4 regions of the Sulfuritortus calidifontis genome follow, and region 1 is predicted to be linked to each of the others. Evidence: predicted binding sites of a transcription regulator. Region 1 holds the regulator's gene; each other region holds the start of a gene.
What was found. Region 1 encodes sigma-54, which starts transcription at its own class of promoters, with help from an activator protein. Its sites were predicted from a motif close to TGGCACNNTTCCTGCT; they were not measured.

Region 1 (4,011 bases):
CGTGCTGGCGGAGGATGTGGTTGCGCACCGCCACCTCGACCAGCACCGCCAGGTTGCGGCCCACCGCCAGGGGGATGCTCACCTTGGGGATTTCCACGCCGAGGATGGTCTCGCTGCCGGACTGGATGGCCAGGCGGTCGACGTCCTGCCATTGCTCGGCCGGGGTGAGATGGACGATGAGTTTGAGGTTCTTCTTGAATTTGACCGCCGCCTCGCCAAACAGCCGACGGATATCGAGCACGCCCAGGCCGCGCACCTCCATGAAGCCGCGCAGCAGTTCCGGGCAGCGGCCCTCCAGGGTGTCGGGGGAGACGGCATAAACCTCGAGGATGTCGTCGGCCACCAGGCGGTGGCCGCGGCTGATCAGTTCCAGCGCCAGTTCGCTCTTGCCGGTGGCGGCGGCGCCGGTGATCAGCACGCCGAGACCGGCGACCTCGAGGAAGACGCCGTGCAGGGTGACCGAGACGGCCAGGGCCTGGCTGATCACATGCGACAGGATGCGCATCAGGTAGGTGCTCGACTCCGGGGAGACGAAGACCGGAATCTGCCGCTCCTCGGCCATGCTCAGCAGGGTCGGCGGCGGTTGCTCGCCGTTGGCCACCACCACCACCGCCAGTTCGCTGGCAAGCAGGTTGTTGATCGCCAGCGCCTGGCCGTCGGTCGGCAGGCTGCGCAAATAGCCCATCTCGGCATTGCCGAGGATCTGGATGCGATTGGGATGGACCAGGTTGAAATAGCCGATCAGGGCGAAGGCGGATTTCTCCACCGAGTCCGAGGTCAGTTTGCGCCCACCACCCGCGCGGCCGGCAACCCAGTCGAGCGGCACCTGCTCCCGGGCCAGCTCGTACAGTTGATCGACGGTGATGAACGGGCTCAGGCTGTCCATTCACTGACCAGGCGGTGCAGGGCGGCGGCATCCGGCGCGGCACGCAACTGATCGCGCATGGTCTTCTCGCTGAACATCTGCGCCAGCTCGCCCAGTATCTGTAGGTGCAGGTCGGTGGCCGCCGCCGGGGCCAGCAGGACGAAGACCAGGTCGACCGGCATGCCGTCCGGGGCGTCGAAGTCGATCGGCGCCTTCAGGCGGATGAAGGCGCAGGCGGTGTCCTTCAAACCCTTGATCCGGCCATGGGGAATGGCGATGCCGTAACCCAAAGCGGTCGAGCCCAGCTTCTCACGAGACTGCAGGCTCTCGAATACCTCGTTCGCCGGCACCCCGTAGCTGATCTGGAACAGACGGCCCGCCTCCTCGAACAGGCGCTTGCGGCTACCTGCCTCAAGGCCGGCCAGGACGTTTTCCGGTTTCAGTAAAGGGCTGATCAGGTTCATGGTCACCTCTGGCAGGGCGGGCGGCAGAACAAGGGTTCAAGCAAACGAAAAATGACGGTCATATCGACTTGCGCTGGTTGGCCGGCGGAATTTGCATCTGTTCGCGATATTTGGCAACGGTGCGGCGGGCGACAACATAACCCTGCTTACCCAGCATAGTCGATATGGCACTGTCGGACAGCGGCTGGCCGCGATTCTCCGCCTCGATCGCCTGTTTGATCAAGGCCTTGATCGCCGTGCTGGAGGTGGCGCCGCCCTCTTCCGTGCCCAGCGAGCTGCAGAAGAAATACTTGAATTCGAACAGGCCACGCGGGGTGAGCATGTATTTCTGGCTGGTCACCCGCGAGACCGTCGATTCGTGCAGGTCGAGCTGCTCGGCGATCTCGCGCAGCACCAGGGGCCGCATGGCGGTCGGCCCATGCTCGAAGAACAGGCGCTGGCGCTCGACGATGGCCTGGGCCACGCGCAGGATGGTCTCGAACCGCTGCTGCACGTTCTTGATCAGCCAGCGCGCCTCCTGCAGCTGGGTCTGCAGGCTGCCGCCGGCGCGGTTCTGGCGCAGAATGCCGGCGTACATCTCGTTGATGCGCAGCTTGGGCATGGCGGCCGGATTGAGGCTGGCCTGCCACTGGCCGCGCAGCTTGCGCACCAGCACGTCGGGCACCACGTATTGCGCGCTGACCTCGGCGTAGCGGGCGCCCGGCCGCGGGTTCAGGCCAGTGATCAACGCCCGCACCGCCTGGAAGTCGGCATCGAGGGCAATGCCCAGCCATTTCTTCAGCTTGCCGTATTCGTGTTCGGCCAGCATCTTCAGGCCTTCGCGCGCCAAGCGCCTGGCCTCGGCCAGCCAGGGGGTCTCCGGCGGCAGGGTGGCCAGTTGCAGGCACAGGCATTCGGCCAGGTCGCGGGCGCCGACCCCGACCGGATCGAAGCTTTGCAGCAGTTTCAGCGCCGCTTCGAGTTCGACCAGGTCATATTCCGCGTCCTCGGGCAGCATCTCGGCCAGTTCTTCCAGGCTGACGGTGAGGTAGCCGTCCTCGTCGAGGGCATCGATCAGCAGGGCGACCAGCCGGCGGTCGCGCTCGGCGACGGGCGTGAGCGAGAGCTGGTCGAGTAGGTGCTGGCGCAGGCCGGCCTGGCTGGCATCGGGCTGCTGAAAACCGAGTTCGTCGTCGTCCTCGCCGCTGCCGGGCCCAGCCACGCTGCGGTCGCCCCAGGCCAATTCGGCATAGACCTCTTCCGACTCCAGACCACCCGACTCCGGCGCAGGCTCCGTGGTCTCGTAATCACCGCCCTCCCCCTCGCTGACATCGGCCCGCTCCAGCATGGGGTTGTCCTGCAAAGCCTGGCTGATTTCCTGTTGCAATTCCAGCGTCGACAGCTGCAGCAGGCGGATCGACTGCTGCAATTGCGGCGTCAGCGTAAGCTGCTGGTTGAGTCGGAGTTGAAGGCTTTGCTTCACGGCTGAAGCCGTCTCGAGAAGGAAAGAATCGTGCGCGAATTAGAGGCGGAAGTGTTCACCGAGGTAGACCTTCCTGACCTCGTCATTATAAATGATCTCGTCCGGGCCACCGGCGGCCAGGACGCAACCCTCGTTGATGATGTAGGCCCGGTCGCAGATGCCCAGGGTCTCGCGCACGTTGTGGTCGGTGATCAGCACGCCGATCTCGCGCTCGGTGAGGAAGCGGATGATCTTCTGGATGTCGAGCACCGAGATCGGGTCGATACCGGCGAAGGGCTCGTCGAGCAGGATGAAGCGCGGCTGCAGGGCCAGGGCGCGGGCGATCTCCACCCGCCGGCGCTCGCCGCCCGACAGGCTAACTGCCTGGGCATCGCGCAGATGGGTGATATGCAGGTCTTCCAGCAGGTATTCCAGGTGCTCGCGCACCCGACCTTCGTCATAGCCGCGCAGCTCGAGCACGGCGGCGATGTTGTCGGCCACCGTGAGCTTGCGGAAGATCGAGGCCTCCTGCGGCAGGTAGCTCAGGCCCTTGCGGGCGCGCTGGTAGACCGGCAGGTGGGTCAGTTCGGCATCATCCAGCGCGATCCTGCCGCCGTCGGCCCGGACCAGGCCGACCACCATGTAGAAGCAGGTGGTCTTGCCGGCGCCGTTGGGACCGAGCAGGCCCACCACCTCGCCGCTGTTCACCTCGAACGAGACGTCGCGCACGACCTCGCGTGACTTGTAGCGCTTGCGCAGACCCTCTGCCCGCAGGCAGCTCATGGCTTGGCCCCCACCGGCTGGGCCGGAGCGGTGCCGGCCTCCTTGCGCTTGGGCTTGATCACCGCGCGCACCCGGCCCGGGCCGCTGGTCGGCTCATTGCCGACCGCGCGATAGGTCTCGGCCTTGGCGTCGTAGATGATCAGATTGCCGCGCACCTCCTCGTCGCCGCGCTTGAGTCGGGCATTGCCGATCAGCTTGACGATGTCGGTGACCGCATCGTAATCGATGCGCTTGCCCACACCCTCGACATACTGGTCGCGCGCCTCCTGCTTCTGGCGAAAATAAACCGGCTTGGTCAGGCCGTGGGCCTCGCCCGAGGTGAAGCCCTGCTCGTCCTGGCGGACGTCGAGCCGGTCGGCGGTGAGCAGCAGCGTGCCCTGGGTCAGCACCACGTTACCCTCGTAGACCGCCGTCTGCTTGGCGTCGTCCACCTTCAGGGTGTCCGATTCGACATGGAC
Region 2 (4,011 bases), 900 kb from region 1:
TCCTCGTCGCCGAGCAGGCGGCAGGCCTCCCACTCGGCATCGGTGAAGTCGAGGCCGTCGCGCTCGGCCTTGAGTTGCTGGTAGAAATCGAGAAAGGCGAGGCCGGCGGTCAGGCCCCAGCGGTTGAGTTTCAGCGCGTCCTGTTCGTCGAGTCGCGCTTGGGTGGCGAGCACGCGATCGCACAGACGGCCATGCAGCTCCAGGAACTGCGCGCTCGTGGCCGGCGCCAGGCGCTTGTCCATCTCTTTCGAGGCCTTCCAGGCGCGCGGCTCGCCTTTTTGGGTGAGCAGAGCGGCCTGCAACAACTCAAAACACTCCCTCACCCCTACCCCTCTCCCGGAGGGAGAGGGGATGTTCCCCCCTCCCCCCTCGGGGGAGGGGCCGGGGGTGAGGGAAGGGTTGCCAGCCAAGTGGCTTAACGCCTTTTGTAAATGATCCGCCCGCTCCGCGGCCTCCTTCACGCCCTCGCCGTTCTTGGCCAGCAGCGGCAAATACTCGCGCAGCGCTGCCGCGAAGATCTCATCGGCCATAAGCGGCGTCAGCACATCGTCCGATTCGTCGACGCCGGCCAGTTCACTCAACCCGGCCACCGCCTCGGCCAGCGGCTCGGTCCGGCCCTCGGCCCAGGCCCACCACTCGGCCCGCTTGTGCACGAAATTACTCAAGAGCTCACGCACGCTGGCCAGCGGCAGCTCGGTGACCAGGGCGCGGAAGGCGGCCTCCTCGGGCGCGCCCGGCTTGTCGCGCAGCGACTCGGCAAAGCCCAGCCAGGCCTCGTCCAGCAGCAAGGCGGTGCTCTCGATCAGCATGGCCGGCGGCCGCTGCATGAGCGGGGCGTGGGCCAAGAGCTTCAAGAACCAGCCGTGGAAGGTGGTGATCTCCGGCCCCGGCCGGGCATCGACCACGGCGGCGAACAAGCCGCGCGCCTTGGGCAGCAGCGCCTTCGCCTCGGCCGCGCTCAAGCCGCGCTGGGTGAGGAATGCGAGCACCTCGGCCTCATCGGCCAGTGCCAGATGTTCCAGCCATTCCAGCAACCGCGCCCGCATCTCGCCCGCCGCCTTGCGGGTGAAGGTGATCGCCAGCAACTCCGAAGGCTCGACCCCGGCCAGCAGCAGCCGGATCATGCGCGAGACCAGCAGCCAGGTCTTGCCGCTGCCGGCACAGGCCTCGACCACGGCATTGGTGCCAGGGTCGAGGGCGGCAATCAGGGGAGACGGCGCGGCGGTCATGGCGGGATTGTAATCGGCCGGGATTGACGTGCCCGGTCAGTCGAAGTGACGCAAATTGTCAGTCCTCAAGAGCATTTCTACCACGCAATCTGCGTAACTTATTGATTATATTGTGATCGACGAGGCTGGCACGCTTCTGGCTGCACATACCGGGCCGCGCCAAGCGGTTACCCGCTTATTTTTTAGGAGATTCACTATGCAAGCCATGCGCAAAGTCCAAGCCGGCTTCACCCTGATCGAACTTCTGATCGTGGTGGCCATCATCGGCATCCTCGCCGCCGTCGCCATCCCGGCCTACCAGAGCTATACCGCCCGCGCCCAGGCGTCCGAGGCCTTCATCCTGCTCGACGGCATCAAAGCCAGCGCCGCCGAGGCCTTCCAGAACAATGGCACCCTGGCCAGCTACACCGTGCCCAGCACCGCCACCACCACTGGCAAGTATGTCAACTCCATCGCCGTTTCCGGTAGCCCGACTGCCTCGCAACTGATCCTGGAGGCCACGATGAAGACCACCGGCGTCGCTTCTGTCATCTCCGGCGATACCGTACAACTACAAACCAACGATGGCGGCAAAACCTGGGCCTGTAATGGTGGCACGCTAGAACCTGATTACCGCCCCACGGCCTGCCAATAATGGATTGAGCCTTTCGATCAAACCGCCCTTAGGGGCGGTTTTTTTTGCCCGACGAAACATGAATCAACTCAAGCCCTTCGAATTGCTCGGCCTGGCCGGCCTGTTCTGTCTGCCCTTTCTCGCGCCCAGCCATCTGCCGCCCATCCCGAGTTTCTATAACGAGTGGCTGGCCGGCGCCTTGGGCCTGCTGGCCCTGCTGCCGCTTATCGCGGCGCACCATGGCGGCGAACTGAGGCTGCCCGGTGTCATCCTGCTGCCCCTTGGCTTGATTTTGCTGCTGACCGTTCAAGCGGTACTGGGCCTGATTCGCTACCCCGGCCAGGCTTTTCTGGCCGTGCTCTACTTGGCTTGGGGCATGCTGCTGATGCTGGCCGCGCGATCGCTGCTCGACCGAATGGGCCTGAGCCGATTGTCGGCCCTGATCGCCTGGGCCCTGCTGATTGGTGGCTGCCTCAACACCCTGGCCGCCGTGCTCCAGACCTGGCAAATCCACAGCTTTCTCGATGCCATGGTCACCAACAAGGCGCCCGGCATACCCGCCTATGGCAATCTGTCCCAGTCGAATCAGTTTGCCGACCACCAGGCGCTTGCCCTCGGCTCCCTGCTCTATCTGTCGGCAACCCGACGCCTGCACTGGGGCCTGGGCATGACTCTCGGCCTGGGCCTGTTGTCCGGCTTGGCCCTATCTTCTTCCAAGAGCAGCTGGCTCTACCTGGGCACCTTGGCAGTGCTTGCCCTGCTGCTGCACCGCAAGCAGGGCAACGCCGCCAGCCGCTGGCTGACCTATAGCAGCCTAGTCTGCCTGCCCCTGTTCTTCGGCATCCAGGAAATCCTCGCGTCCTGGGCCGCCGTCGTGACCCCCAATGTGCGCCTGGCCTCGGCCAGCGGCCTGGGGGCCAGGGAAGAAATTTGGGCCCACGCCTGGTCGATGTTCAGCCACTCACCGTGGCTGGGCGTCGGTTACCAGAACTTCGCCTGGGAGAATTTTCTCCGCGTGGCGGCGGCCCCCACCAGCGCCCTGCAACTGCAGCCCTACAACAATGCCCACAACCTGCCCATACACTTGATGGCCGAGTTCGGCCTGGGCGGCATCGCACTCGTCCTCGGCGGCGGCTATTGGCTGTACCGCAACATGAAATCGTCGCTTTCGATCGAACGATGGTGGTTGTGGTCGCTGCTAAGCATTCTCGGCATCCACAGCCTGCTCGAATTCCCTCTCTGGTATGCCCACTTCTGGGGGCCTGCCGCCGTCTTGCTGGCCATCGTCGACGATTCGTCCCTGCCGCCGAGATTAAGGGCACAGGGTCTGCGCGTCCTTTCGACCCTGACATCCTTGCTGGGCATCGGCCTGCTGGGTTTATGGCTTCATGCCTATAGCAGCCTGGAGCAGGCCTACCAGCATAGGCCGCAGGGGCCGGGCCATTCAGACCGGCAGCGCCTGATCGGATATTTGACCGACGCGCAGCAGGCGCGCATATTCCAGCCGCAAATCGACGTCTTTTTCGCCTTGTTGCCGGTTAGCCTCGAACGGCCGCAAGAATGGCCGATGATGCTGCAATTCAATATCCAAGCCATGCACACCATCGCGGCGCCCGGCTATGTCTATCGGCAAGCCTTGCTACTCAGTTTGGTCGGCGAACAGGCTCAGGCTCAGGCTCAGCTTAAACTCGCGATGCGCGCATATCCTTCCTATCTGCCCACCTTCATTGGTGGGCTCGGGCATGCCGCTACTGAGCACCCGAGCATCCGGGATTTGCTCCATCTGGCCAGTGATGCCGCAGGAAAATAATCTTCTGGCCATTCGAGCGACGGCAGATACCGCGGTCGCTCTCAGTACAGCCAGACACAGGGCCATTCCATGATGCCAATCGGCCTCATAGCCGCCTTCAGCTTTTTGCAGCATGCGGTTTATCCCATTTGCCTGATTGTCCTGCTCTGGGGCGTCATGAGGCTCCTCCGGGCATTGGGGCACAGTTCGCGATTCGATCACTGGGATTTGCTCCTGGCGCTCTGGCTAGGGTGGCTAATCGTAGCCCAATGGCTAACAGAAGCCCCCGCCGCAGGCACCTTCCTGGAGTGGTCGCTGCTGCTGTTCGCGATGGTCTTTTTGGCCTGGCGCCGCCATCAGGATTTATCCTCTGCCCGCTG
Region 3 (4,011 bases), 500 kb from region 1:
GTCCAGAGCAATCCGTTCAGCATGACCCTGCTCATCCGGCTGCTGCCGGTAGGCAGCAATCTGGTCACCAATCTCGTGGCCGGCGTCTCCAGCGTGCGCGCCCTCCCCTTCTTCGCCGGCTCCTTGCTCGGCTACCTGCCGCAGAGCCTGATCTTCGCCCTGGTCGGCGGCGGGGTCCAGGTCGACAGCACTTGGCGCATCGTCCTCGCCGTCGCCCTGTTTATCGTGGCCGGCATCCTGGGCACCCAGCTCTATCGCCGCTTCCGCCACGGCAAGAGCTTCGACGAAGAGGTCGACGCCAAGCTGGGCGAAGTTCCCGACGCCCAGGACTGACCGTTTACCAGTTGGTCTCCCGCTCCGGCGTGGCCGAGATCCTGTGGATGGACAAATCGGCGCCGTTGAACTCGGCCTCGGCGTCGAGGCGGATGCCCACCGCCAGCTTGAGCACGCCATAAACCACAAATCCCCCGATCAGGGCCACCGCGATGCCGAGCAAGGTGCCGAGCCCCTGCGCGGCCAGGCTGACGCCGCCGATGCCGCCCAGGGCCTGCAGGCCGAAGAGGCCGGCCGCGATGCCGCCCCAAGCGCCGCACAGGCCATGCAGCGGCCAGACCCCGAGCACGTCGTCGATCCGCCATTTGTTCTGGGTGATGGTGAACATCCAGACGAACAAGGCGCCGGCCACCGCGCCCGTGGCCAGGGCGCCGGCCGGGTGCATCAGATCGGAACCGGCACAGACGGCGACCAGTCCGGCCAAGGGCCCGTTGTGAATGAAGCCTGGATCGTTGCGGCCGGCCACCAGGGCCGCCAGGGTGCCGCCGACCATGGCCATCAAGGAATTGACCGCGACCAGCCCCGAGGCGGCCTCGACGCTCTGGGCCGACATGACGTTGAAACCAAACCAGCCCACGGTGAGGATCCAGGCCCCCAGCGCCAGAAAGGGAATGCTCGAAGGCGGGTGGGCCGACACCAGCCCGTCCTGGCGGTAGCGGCCACGCCGGGCGCCGAGCAGGAGCACGGCGGGCAGCGCGATCCAACCACCCACGGCGTGTACCACCACCGAGCCGGCGAAATCATGGAACTTGGCGCCGAAGGCGGCATTGAGCCAATCCTGGAACCCGAGATTGTTGTTCCAGACCAGGCCCTCGAAGAAGGGATAGACGAAGCCGACCAGGATGAAGGTGGCCGCCAGTTGCGGATTGAACTTGGCCCGCTCGGCGATGCCGCCGGAAATAATGGCCGGGATGGCGGCGGCGAAGGTCAGGAGGAAGAAGAACTTCACCAGGTCGTAGCCGTTCTTCTGGCTCAGCGCGCTCGCCCCGGTCATGAAATCGACGCCGTAAGCCAGGCTGTAGCCGATGAAGAAATAGGCGATGGTGGAGACACTGAAGTCGGTCAATATCTTCACCAGGGCGTTGACCTGGTTCTTCTTGCGTACCGTGCCCAGTTCCAGGAAGGCGAAGCCCGAGTGCATGGCCAGGACCATGACCGCCCCCAAAAGCAGGAACACCACGTCGGCACCGGATTTGAATACGTCCATTACCACCTCCAATAGAGAATCGGATAATGGCTAGCAAGACCCGTGCCTTATTATGGTGCACTATAAATCAATGGGTTATGAAAACCGCACCAAAACAAAACGCCCCATGACGGGGCGTTGATTGCTCAAATGCACAGCCAAGGTGCAAATTCAGCGACGATCTTGCTCGTTCTCCATTCGGTCCAGCTCGGCCTCGAGTTCATCTTCGGATAAAGGCCGGTAGGCCTCCTCCTCCGCTGCCTCGGCCTCGACCTTTTTCTTCTCCATCAGGCCGGCCACCAGCACACCCAGTTCATAAAGTAGCCACAGCGGTACAGCCAGCATGATCTGCGAAATCACGTCCGGCGGGGTGAAGATGGCGCCGATGATGAAGGCACCGACAATGACATACGGCCGCGCCTGCTTGAACTGCTCGACGCTGACCATGCCCATCCTGGCCAAGGCCACCACCACGATGGGCACCTCGAAGGTGATGCCGAAGGCTATGAACAGGGTAATGACGAAATCCAGGTACTTGTTGATGTCGGTCATTACCGCCACCCCGGCCGGCGCCACGCTGACGATGAAGCCGAACACCACGGGGAAGACGAAGAAGTAGGCGAAGGCCATACCGCACAGGAACAGCAGCACGCTTGCCGTTACCAGCGGCAGGATGAATTTCTTCTCATGGGCATACAGGCCGGGGGCGACGAAGGACCAGGCCTGGTACAGGATGTAGGGCAATGCGCCGAGGAAGGCGGTGATCATCGCCACCTTGATCGGCACGAAGAAGGGGGTGACCACCTCGGTGGCGATCATCTGGCCGCCCTTGGGCAGCTTGCTCAGCAGCGGCTCGGCCAGCAGCGTGTAGAGCTCATTGGCGAAGGGCACCAGGATCACGAACAGGATCACCCAGGCCAGCACCGCCCTGAGCAGGCGGTCACGCATTTCGATCAGATGCGAAATGAAGGTTTCCTGGCTGTCCATGGTCAGGCGGGCCTGCGCTTGTCGGCCGGCTCAGGCTCGAGCGGCAGTTCCATCTGCGCCTGTGGGGGCTCTTCCGCTGGCGACTCGGACAAGAGGCTGGCATCGTCCAGGACGGCAGCCGTCTCGGCCTCCGTCTCGGCTTCGACTTCAGGCGGTGTGATCGAACCGATGGTCTGCTGCAGGGCCTGCTCCAGCTTGTTGGCCTCGGCCTTGACGCTGCCGCCGGTCTCTTCGGCGACAATCTCGAAGCGCTGGGCCGTCGCCTGCAAGTCCTTCTGCGCCTTGCGCAACTCCTCCAGGTGGATGTCGCGCTCGACATCCTGCTTGACCTGATTGACGTAGCGGTTGAGCCGGCCCAGCAGGGAACCCGCCGTGCGGGCCACCTTGGGCAAGCGCTCGGGACCGATGACGATCAGGGCGACGACCCCGATCACCAGCAGTTCGGAAAAACCGATATCGAACATAGAGGATAGGCAGGTAGTAAGTATCGAGCCGCGAGTGGCGTTCAAACCGCGCCCTACGGGCGCACGATGAAGCGACTGGCTACTCGCTACCGGCTACTAGCTATTTTGCTTGTCCTTGACCTCGCCCTCGATGGTGGTGCCGCCGGCCTCGCCCTGGCGCGGCAGTTCGGTCGGCTTGTTCTGCTCTTCCTTCATGGCGTCCTTGAAGCCCTTGACCGCGCCACCCAGGTCGCTACCGATGTTGCGCAGTTTCTTGGTGCCGAACACCAGCAGCACCACGACCAGCACGATCAGCCAATGCCAAATGCTAAAACCGCCCATCACAAAGCTCCTTCAAAAAATATCGTCCAATCTTACAACGGTCTGGGACCGGAGCCACCGAGCACGTGCACGTGCAGATGGAACACCTCCTGGCCGCCGCCCTTGCCCGTATTGATCGAAGTCCGAAAGCCTGTGCTGAGACCTTGCTCCATGGCCAACTTGGGCGCCAACAAAAGGATTTTACCCAGGATATCCCGATGTGCATCAGTACATTCGGACAGGGAATCGACGTGGACCTTGGGAATGATCATGAAATGCACCGGCGCAGCCGGGTTGATGTCGTGGAAGGCCAGGACATCGTCGTCCTCGTAGACCTTTTTGCTGGGGATCTGCCCGGCCACGATCTTGCAGAAGATGCAGTCGCTCATTTGCCCTCCTTGCGAAAAGCCTTTTGGCTCCGGCATAACATCCTGCTTCGCATGATATTAGCCTTCACCGAAAGGCTTCCCGCTCTTCTCAGAGCGGGAAGCCTTTTCCTCAATCCCAGAAATGCCTTCCCGACGAGCCAGCTCATTCAGGATGTCGTTCGGATGGATGCCCTGCTGGGCCAGTAGCACCAAGCTGTGGAACCAGAGGTCGGCGGTCTCGTAGATGATCTTCTCGCGCTCGCCGTCCTTGGCCGCCATGATGGTCTCGGCCGCCTCCTCCGCCACCTTCTTCAGGATGGCGTCCAGGCCCTTGGCGTAGAGCTTGGCCACGTAGGAACTCTGGGGGTCCGCC
Region 4 (4,011 bases), 650 kb from region 1:
TCCAGGTTGGAGCCGGCGTTGAAGCCGAACCAGCCCACCCACAGCAGCGAAGCGCCGACCATGGTCGCCATCAGGTTGTGCGGCGGCATGGGGTCGCGGCCGTAACCGACCCGCTTGCCGATCACGATGGCGCCCATGAGCGCGGCCATGGCGGCGTTGATGTGGACCACGGTGCCGCCGGCGAAGTCGAGCGCGCCCTTGGCGAACAGGAAGCCGGCCGGGTCGCCGTAGGCGGACGGGCCGCCCCAGAACCAGACCATGTGCGCCATCGGCAGATAGGCGAAGGTGAACCAGAGCACGATGAACACCAGGAGCGCGGAGAACTTGATGCGCTCGGCGAAGCCGCCGACGATGAGGGTGGCGGTGATCGCGGCGAAGGTGAGCTGGAACACCATGAACACCATCTCGGGAATGACCACGCCCTTGCTGAAGGTCTCGACGTTCACCGAGGGATCGACCCCGGCCAGGAAGGCCTTGGACAGTCCGCCGATGAAGCTGGTGAGATCGCCGCCGGCGGTGAACGCCAAACTGTAGCCGTACACCACCCAGAGGATGGCGACCAGGCAGAAGATGGCGAACACCTGGGTCAGCACCGACAGCATGTTCTTCGACCGCACCAGACCGCCATAGAACAGGGCGACGCCGGGGATGGTCATCAGGATCACCAGCAGGGTGGACACCAGCATCCAGGTGGTGTCGCCCTTGTCCGGGGTCGGCGCGGCGGCGGGAGCCGCCTCAGCCGGGGCCGGAGCAGGGGCAGCCGCGTCGGGCGCAGGCGCAGCCTCGGCGGCGGCAACCGGCGCCGGGGCCGGCATCGGTTCTTCGGCGAAGCTCATGCCGGACAGGCCGAGCAGGCCCACCAGACTCAGTACAGCTAGCAAACGTCGCATGGTCGTCTCCTTAAATGGCTGCGTCGCCGGACTCGCCGGTGCGGATGCGGACAACCTGTTCCAGGTCGTAGACGAAGATCTTGCCGTCGCCGATCTTGCCGGTCTGGGCCGATTTCATGATCGCCTCGATGACCTGCTCGAGCATCTCTGCCTTCACGGCCACCTCGATCTTCACCTTGGGCAGAAAGTCCACCACGTACTCGGCGCCGCGGTAGAGTTCGGTATGTCCCTTCTGCCGGCCGAAGCCCTTGACCTCGGTGACGGTGATCCCGGTCACGCCGATGGCGGACAGGGCCTCGCGCACCTCGTCGAGCTTGAAGGGTTTGATGATTGCGGTAACGAATTTCATGTCGTCTCCCAACTTTGCACGGGGGGAAGACCGGGGTGAGTGATGGCGCAGCTCCGGTCTACCAGTGGATCAAAGCGCCTTGGAAATCCAGAAGAAGGCGGTACCATCACCCAGGTATTCACCGTTGGCATCGGTCCAGTTTGCCTTTTTGGCATTGGTGTCCGAATAGGCCACGCCGACCGTGACGCCGGACATCACGTTGGACATCTTGCCCATGTCATAGGTCAAGCTGACCTTCCAGTCGTCGTAGTCCTGGTTCTTGTAATTGTCGAAGCTGAACGTGCCCCAGTGCGCGCCAACGGTCAGGCCGGTCTCGCCGATCGGCAGGCTGGCCGAGAGGTCCCAATAATCGGAACCGGTCGCGTCTTTGGTGCCGGCCGGCTTGCCGAAACCGAAGGCACCGTCGCTGACGACATAGGAGTACTTGACGGTGAACCACTTCCAACCCAAGGCGGCATAGACCTCGGTGGTGTCGGCATCGGGAACTATCGCGCTGTTCCGGTCGCCCGGATAGATGTAACCAATCACGCCCAGGTCATAGCTGATGCCGGCCTTCTCGAAGCTGCCACGGTAGCCACCGTAGAGGTCGATCTCCAGGTTGCCGGAATCGTAGCCCTGATAGTCTTCGATCCAGCCCACGTTGGAAGCCCAGGTACCCAGGTAGAAACCGCTGCTATGGCTGTAGTCCAGACCACCCTGGATGGCCGGGTCGCCACCGGTTTGGGAGATGCCGCGGAACAGATAGTTGCTGGTCAGGGAAACGTTACCGGTAAGGGTGTGGGGGCTGTCGGCCGCGGCCGCCAGGCTCGGTACCGTCACCAGACCCGCCAGGACCAGAGAGGCATACAGTTTTTTCATCGCTAAACTCCTCGGTTGCAAATGGAAGTGCAATAGCGCACGACCTCTCGTTAGCATTTGCCGTGCCAGAAGTTTTAATGCTTATAAAACATATAGATAACGCGCATTGGCAAAATTGCGCCGCCATCTTGCCCAAGCCTGGTGCAGCCACGGCCCGTCATGCACCACGGCGGTGCCGGCCATCTTAGAAGCGCTTTGCTAAACTGCGAGCCATTCATTCATGAGGTCACCCCATGCTCGCCAACAAACTGCTCGACGAGATCAACGCCAAGGTCTCCGAAGTCATCGCCGCCAGTCCGGCCAAGGACATCGAAAAGAATCTCAAGGCCACGCTGACCGGCCTGCTGGGCAAACTCGACCTGGTCACCCGCGAGGAATTCGACGTCCAGGCCCAGGTGCTCGCCCGCACCCGGGAGAAGCTGACCGCCCTGGAAGAGCGCCTGGCCAAGCTGGAACAAGACCGCCCGGCGTAATGAGGCGCAGCTTCAGCGCGGCCCTGCTCGCCGCCACCCTGATCGGATGCACGAGCAACCCGATCACCGGGCGCTCGCAGCTCATCCTGATCTCGGAATCGCAGGCCATCGCGCAATCGAGCCAGGCCTACCGGGCCGAGCTCGCCCCCTGGGCGAAAAAAGGCAAACTCAACAACGACCCCGCGATCCAGGCGCGCATCAACGGCATCACCGACCGTCTGATTACCCAGGCCATCCGCTACCGGCCGGAGACCGAGCGCTGGGACTGGCAGGTCGCGGTGATCGACGAGCCCAAGACGGTGAACGCCTTCTGCCTGCCCGGCGGCCGCATGGCCATCTACACCGGCCTGATCGACAAGCTGCACGCCAGCGACGACGAACTCGCTCAAGTCATGGGCCACGAGATCGCCCACGCCCTGGCCAACCACGGCGCCGAGAAGATGTCGGTCGGCCTGGCCAGCGACGTCCTGGTCGGCGTGATCGGTGCCGCCTCGGGCAACAACGGCCAGCGCAACCAGCAGGTCGGCCAGCTCGCCGCCCTGCTCGCCTGGCAGCTGCCCAACAGCCGCGAGGCCGAGACCGAGGCCGACCGTATCGGCATCGAACTGGCCGCCCGCGCCGGCTTCGACCCCAAGGCCGCGCCCACGCTCTGGCGCAAGATGATCGAGAACGATGGCAGCCGCGGCCGCTTCGACTGGCTGTCCACCCACCCCGCACCGGCCAAGCGCCTGGACGAACTAGCGGCCCTGGTGCCGCAGATGGAGCCGCTTTACCAAGCCGCGCAGGCCAAGCCGCCAGTGGTGCAGTCCCGCCTGGCCAAGCGCCATGAGGCTGTCCAGCCGGTTTCGACAACCGGGGTTTGGGAGCGCTTCAAGCAGGGCGAGGCCTATCTGGACTGCAAGGACTGCCGCCAGCAGTTCGAGGCCCGCCTGGCCGAACTCAGCCGGCTACACCAGGGCCGCAAGTGGGAAGAGCTGGCCCGTGCCGTGCTGGCCATCGGCCAGGCCGAGGATCTGGCCTGGTATTACCTCGGCGCTGCGGCCGAAGGCCTGGGCCAGCCGCTGGCCGCGCGGCGCTACTACCAACTGGCTGTCCAGCTCGCACAGCACCAGGGTCTGTGCGCGACGGCAAGCGAGCGCTGCGGCGACGTGCGTCTGCCGGAGCAGGCGCAGCAAGCCTTGCGCCGCCTGCGCTGACGTCGGCTTGGCCAGACCAAGCCCAAGGTTTACGATAGCGACAGAAGCCGAGCCCACTCGGCCTGACGGCCCACAAGCGGCCGAACAATAAACTGACAGGGAGCAACATCATATGAGCTTGGCTGTGCTCTACAGTCGGGCCGCCAGCGGCATGGCAGCGCCTCAGGTCGTGGTCGAGGCGCACCTGGCCAACGGCCTGCCCAGCTTCACCCTGGTCGGCCTGCCCGAAACCGAGGTGAAGGAGG

Region 2: the regulator sigma-54 is predicted to act here: its motif matches at 1,356-1,371, upstream of EL388_RS00690 (pilin).
Region 3: the regulator sigma-54 is predicted to act here: its motif matches at 1,573-1,588, upstream of EL388_RS07560 (ammonium transporter).
Region 4: the regulator sigma-54 is predicted to act here: its motif matches at 2,150-2,165, upstream of EL388_RS13080 (TorF family putative porin).

The regions. Positions count from the first base shown of each region.
Region 1 covers NZ_AP018721.1:1,941,505-1,945,515, forward strand. The annotation lists gene hprK (HPr(Ser) kinase/phosphatase) at 1-886, opposite strand, end outside; gene ptsN (PTS IIA-like nitrogen regulatory protein PtsN) at 874-1,329, opposite strand; gene EL388_RS09915 (RNA polymerase factor sigma-54) at 1,388-2,791, opposite strand; gene lptB (LPS export ABC transporter ATP-binding protein) at 2,831-3,553, opposite strand; gene lptA (lipopolysaccharide transport periplasmic protein LptA) at 3,550-4,011, opposite strand, start outside.
Region 2 covers NZ_AP018721.1:120,215-124,225, reverse strand. The annotation lists gene EL388_RS00695 (UvrD-helicase domain-containing protein) at 1-1,229, opposite strand, end outside; gene EL388_RS00690 (pilin) at 1,435-1,863, shown strand; gene EL388_RS00685 (PglL family O-oligosaccharyltransferase) at 2,042-3,652, shown strand; gene EL388_RS00680 (O-antigen ligase family protein) at 3,971-4,011, shown strand, end outside.
Region 3 covers NZ_AP018721.1:1,440,455-1,444,465, forward strand. The annotation lists gene EL388_RS07555 (TVP38/TMEM64 family protein) at 1-333, shown strand, start outside; gene EL388_RS07560 (ammonium transporter) at 338-1,540, opposite strand; gene tatC (twin-arginine translocase subunit TatC) at 1,691-2,506, opposite strand; gene tatB (Sec-independent protein translocase protein TatB) at 2,509-2,970, opposite strand; gene tatA (Sec-independent protein translocase subunit TatA) at 3,067-3,291, opposite strand; gene EL388_RS07580 (histidine triad nucleotide-binding protein) at 3,324-3,659, opposite strand; gene EL388_RS07585 (phosphoribosyl-ATP diphosphatase) at 3,717-4,011, opposite strand, start outside.
Region 4 covers NZ_AP018721.1:2,589,364-2,593,374, forward strand. The annotation lists gene EL388_RS13070 (ammonium transporter) at 1-890, opposite strand, end outside; gene glnK (P-II family nitrogen regulator) at 901-1,239, opposite strand; gene EL388_RS13080 (TorF family putative porin) at 1,309-2,097, opposite strand; gene EL388_RS13085 (accessory factor UbiK family protein) at 2,331-2,570, shown strand; gene EL388_RS13090 (M48 family metallopeptidase) at 2,570-3,766, shown strand; partial or broken gene EL388_RS14375 (YifB family Mg chelatase-like AAA ATPase) at 3,879-4,011, shown strand, end outside.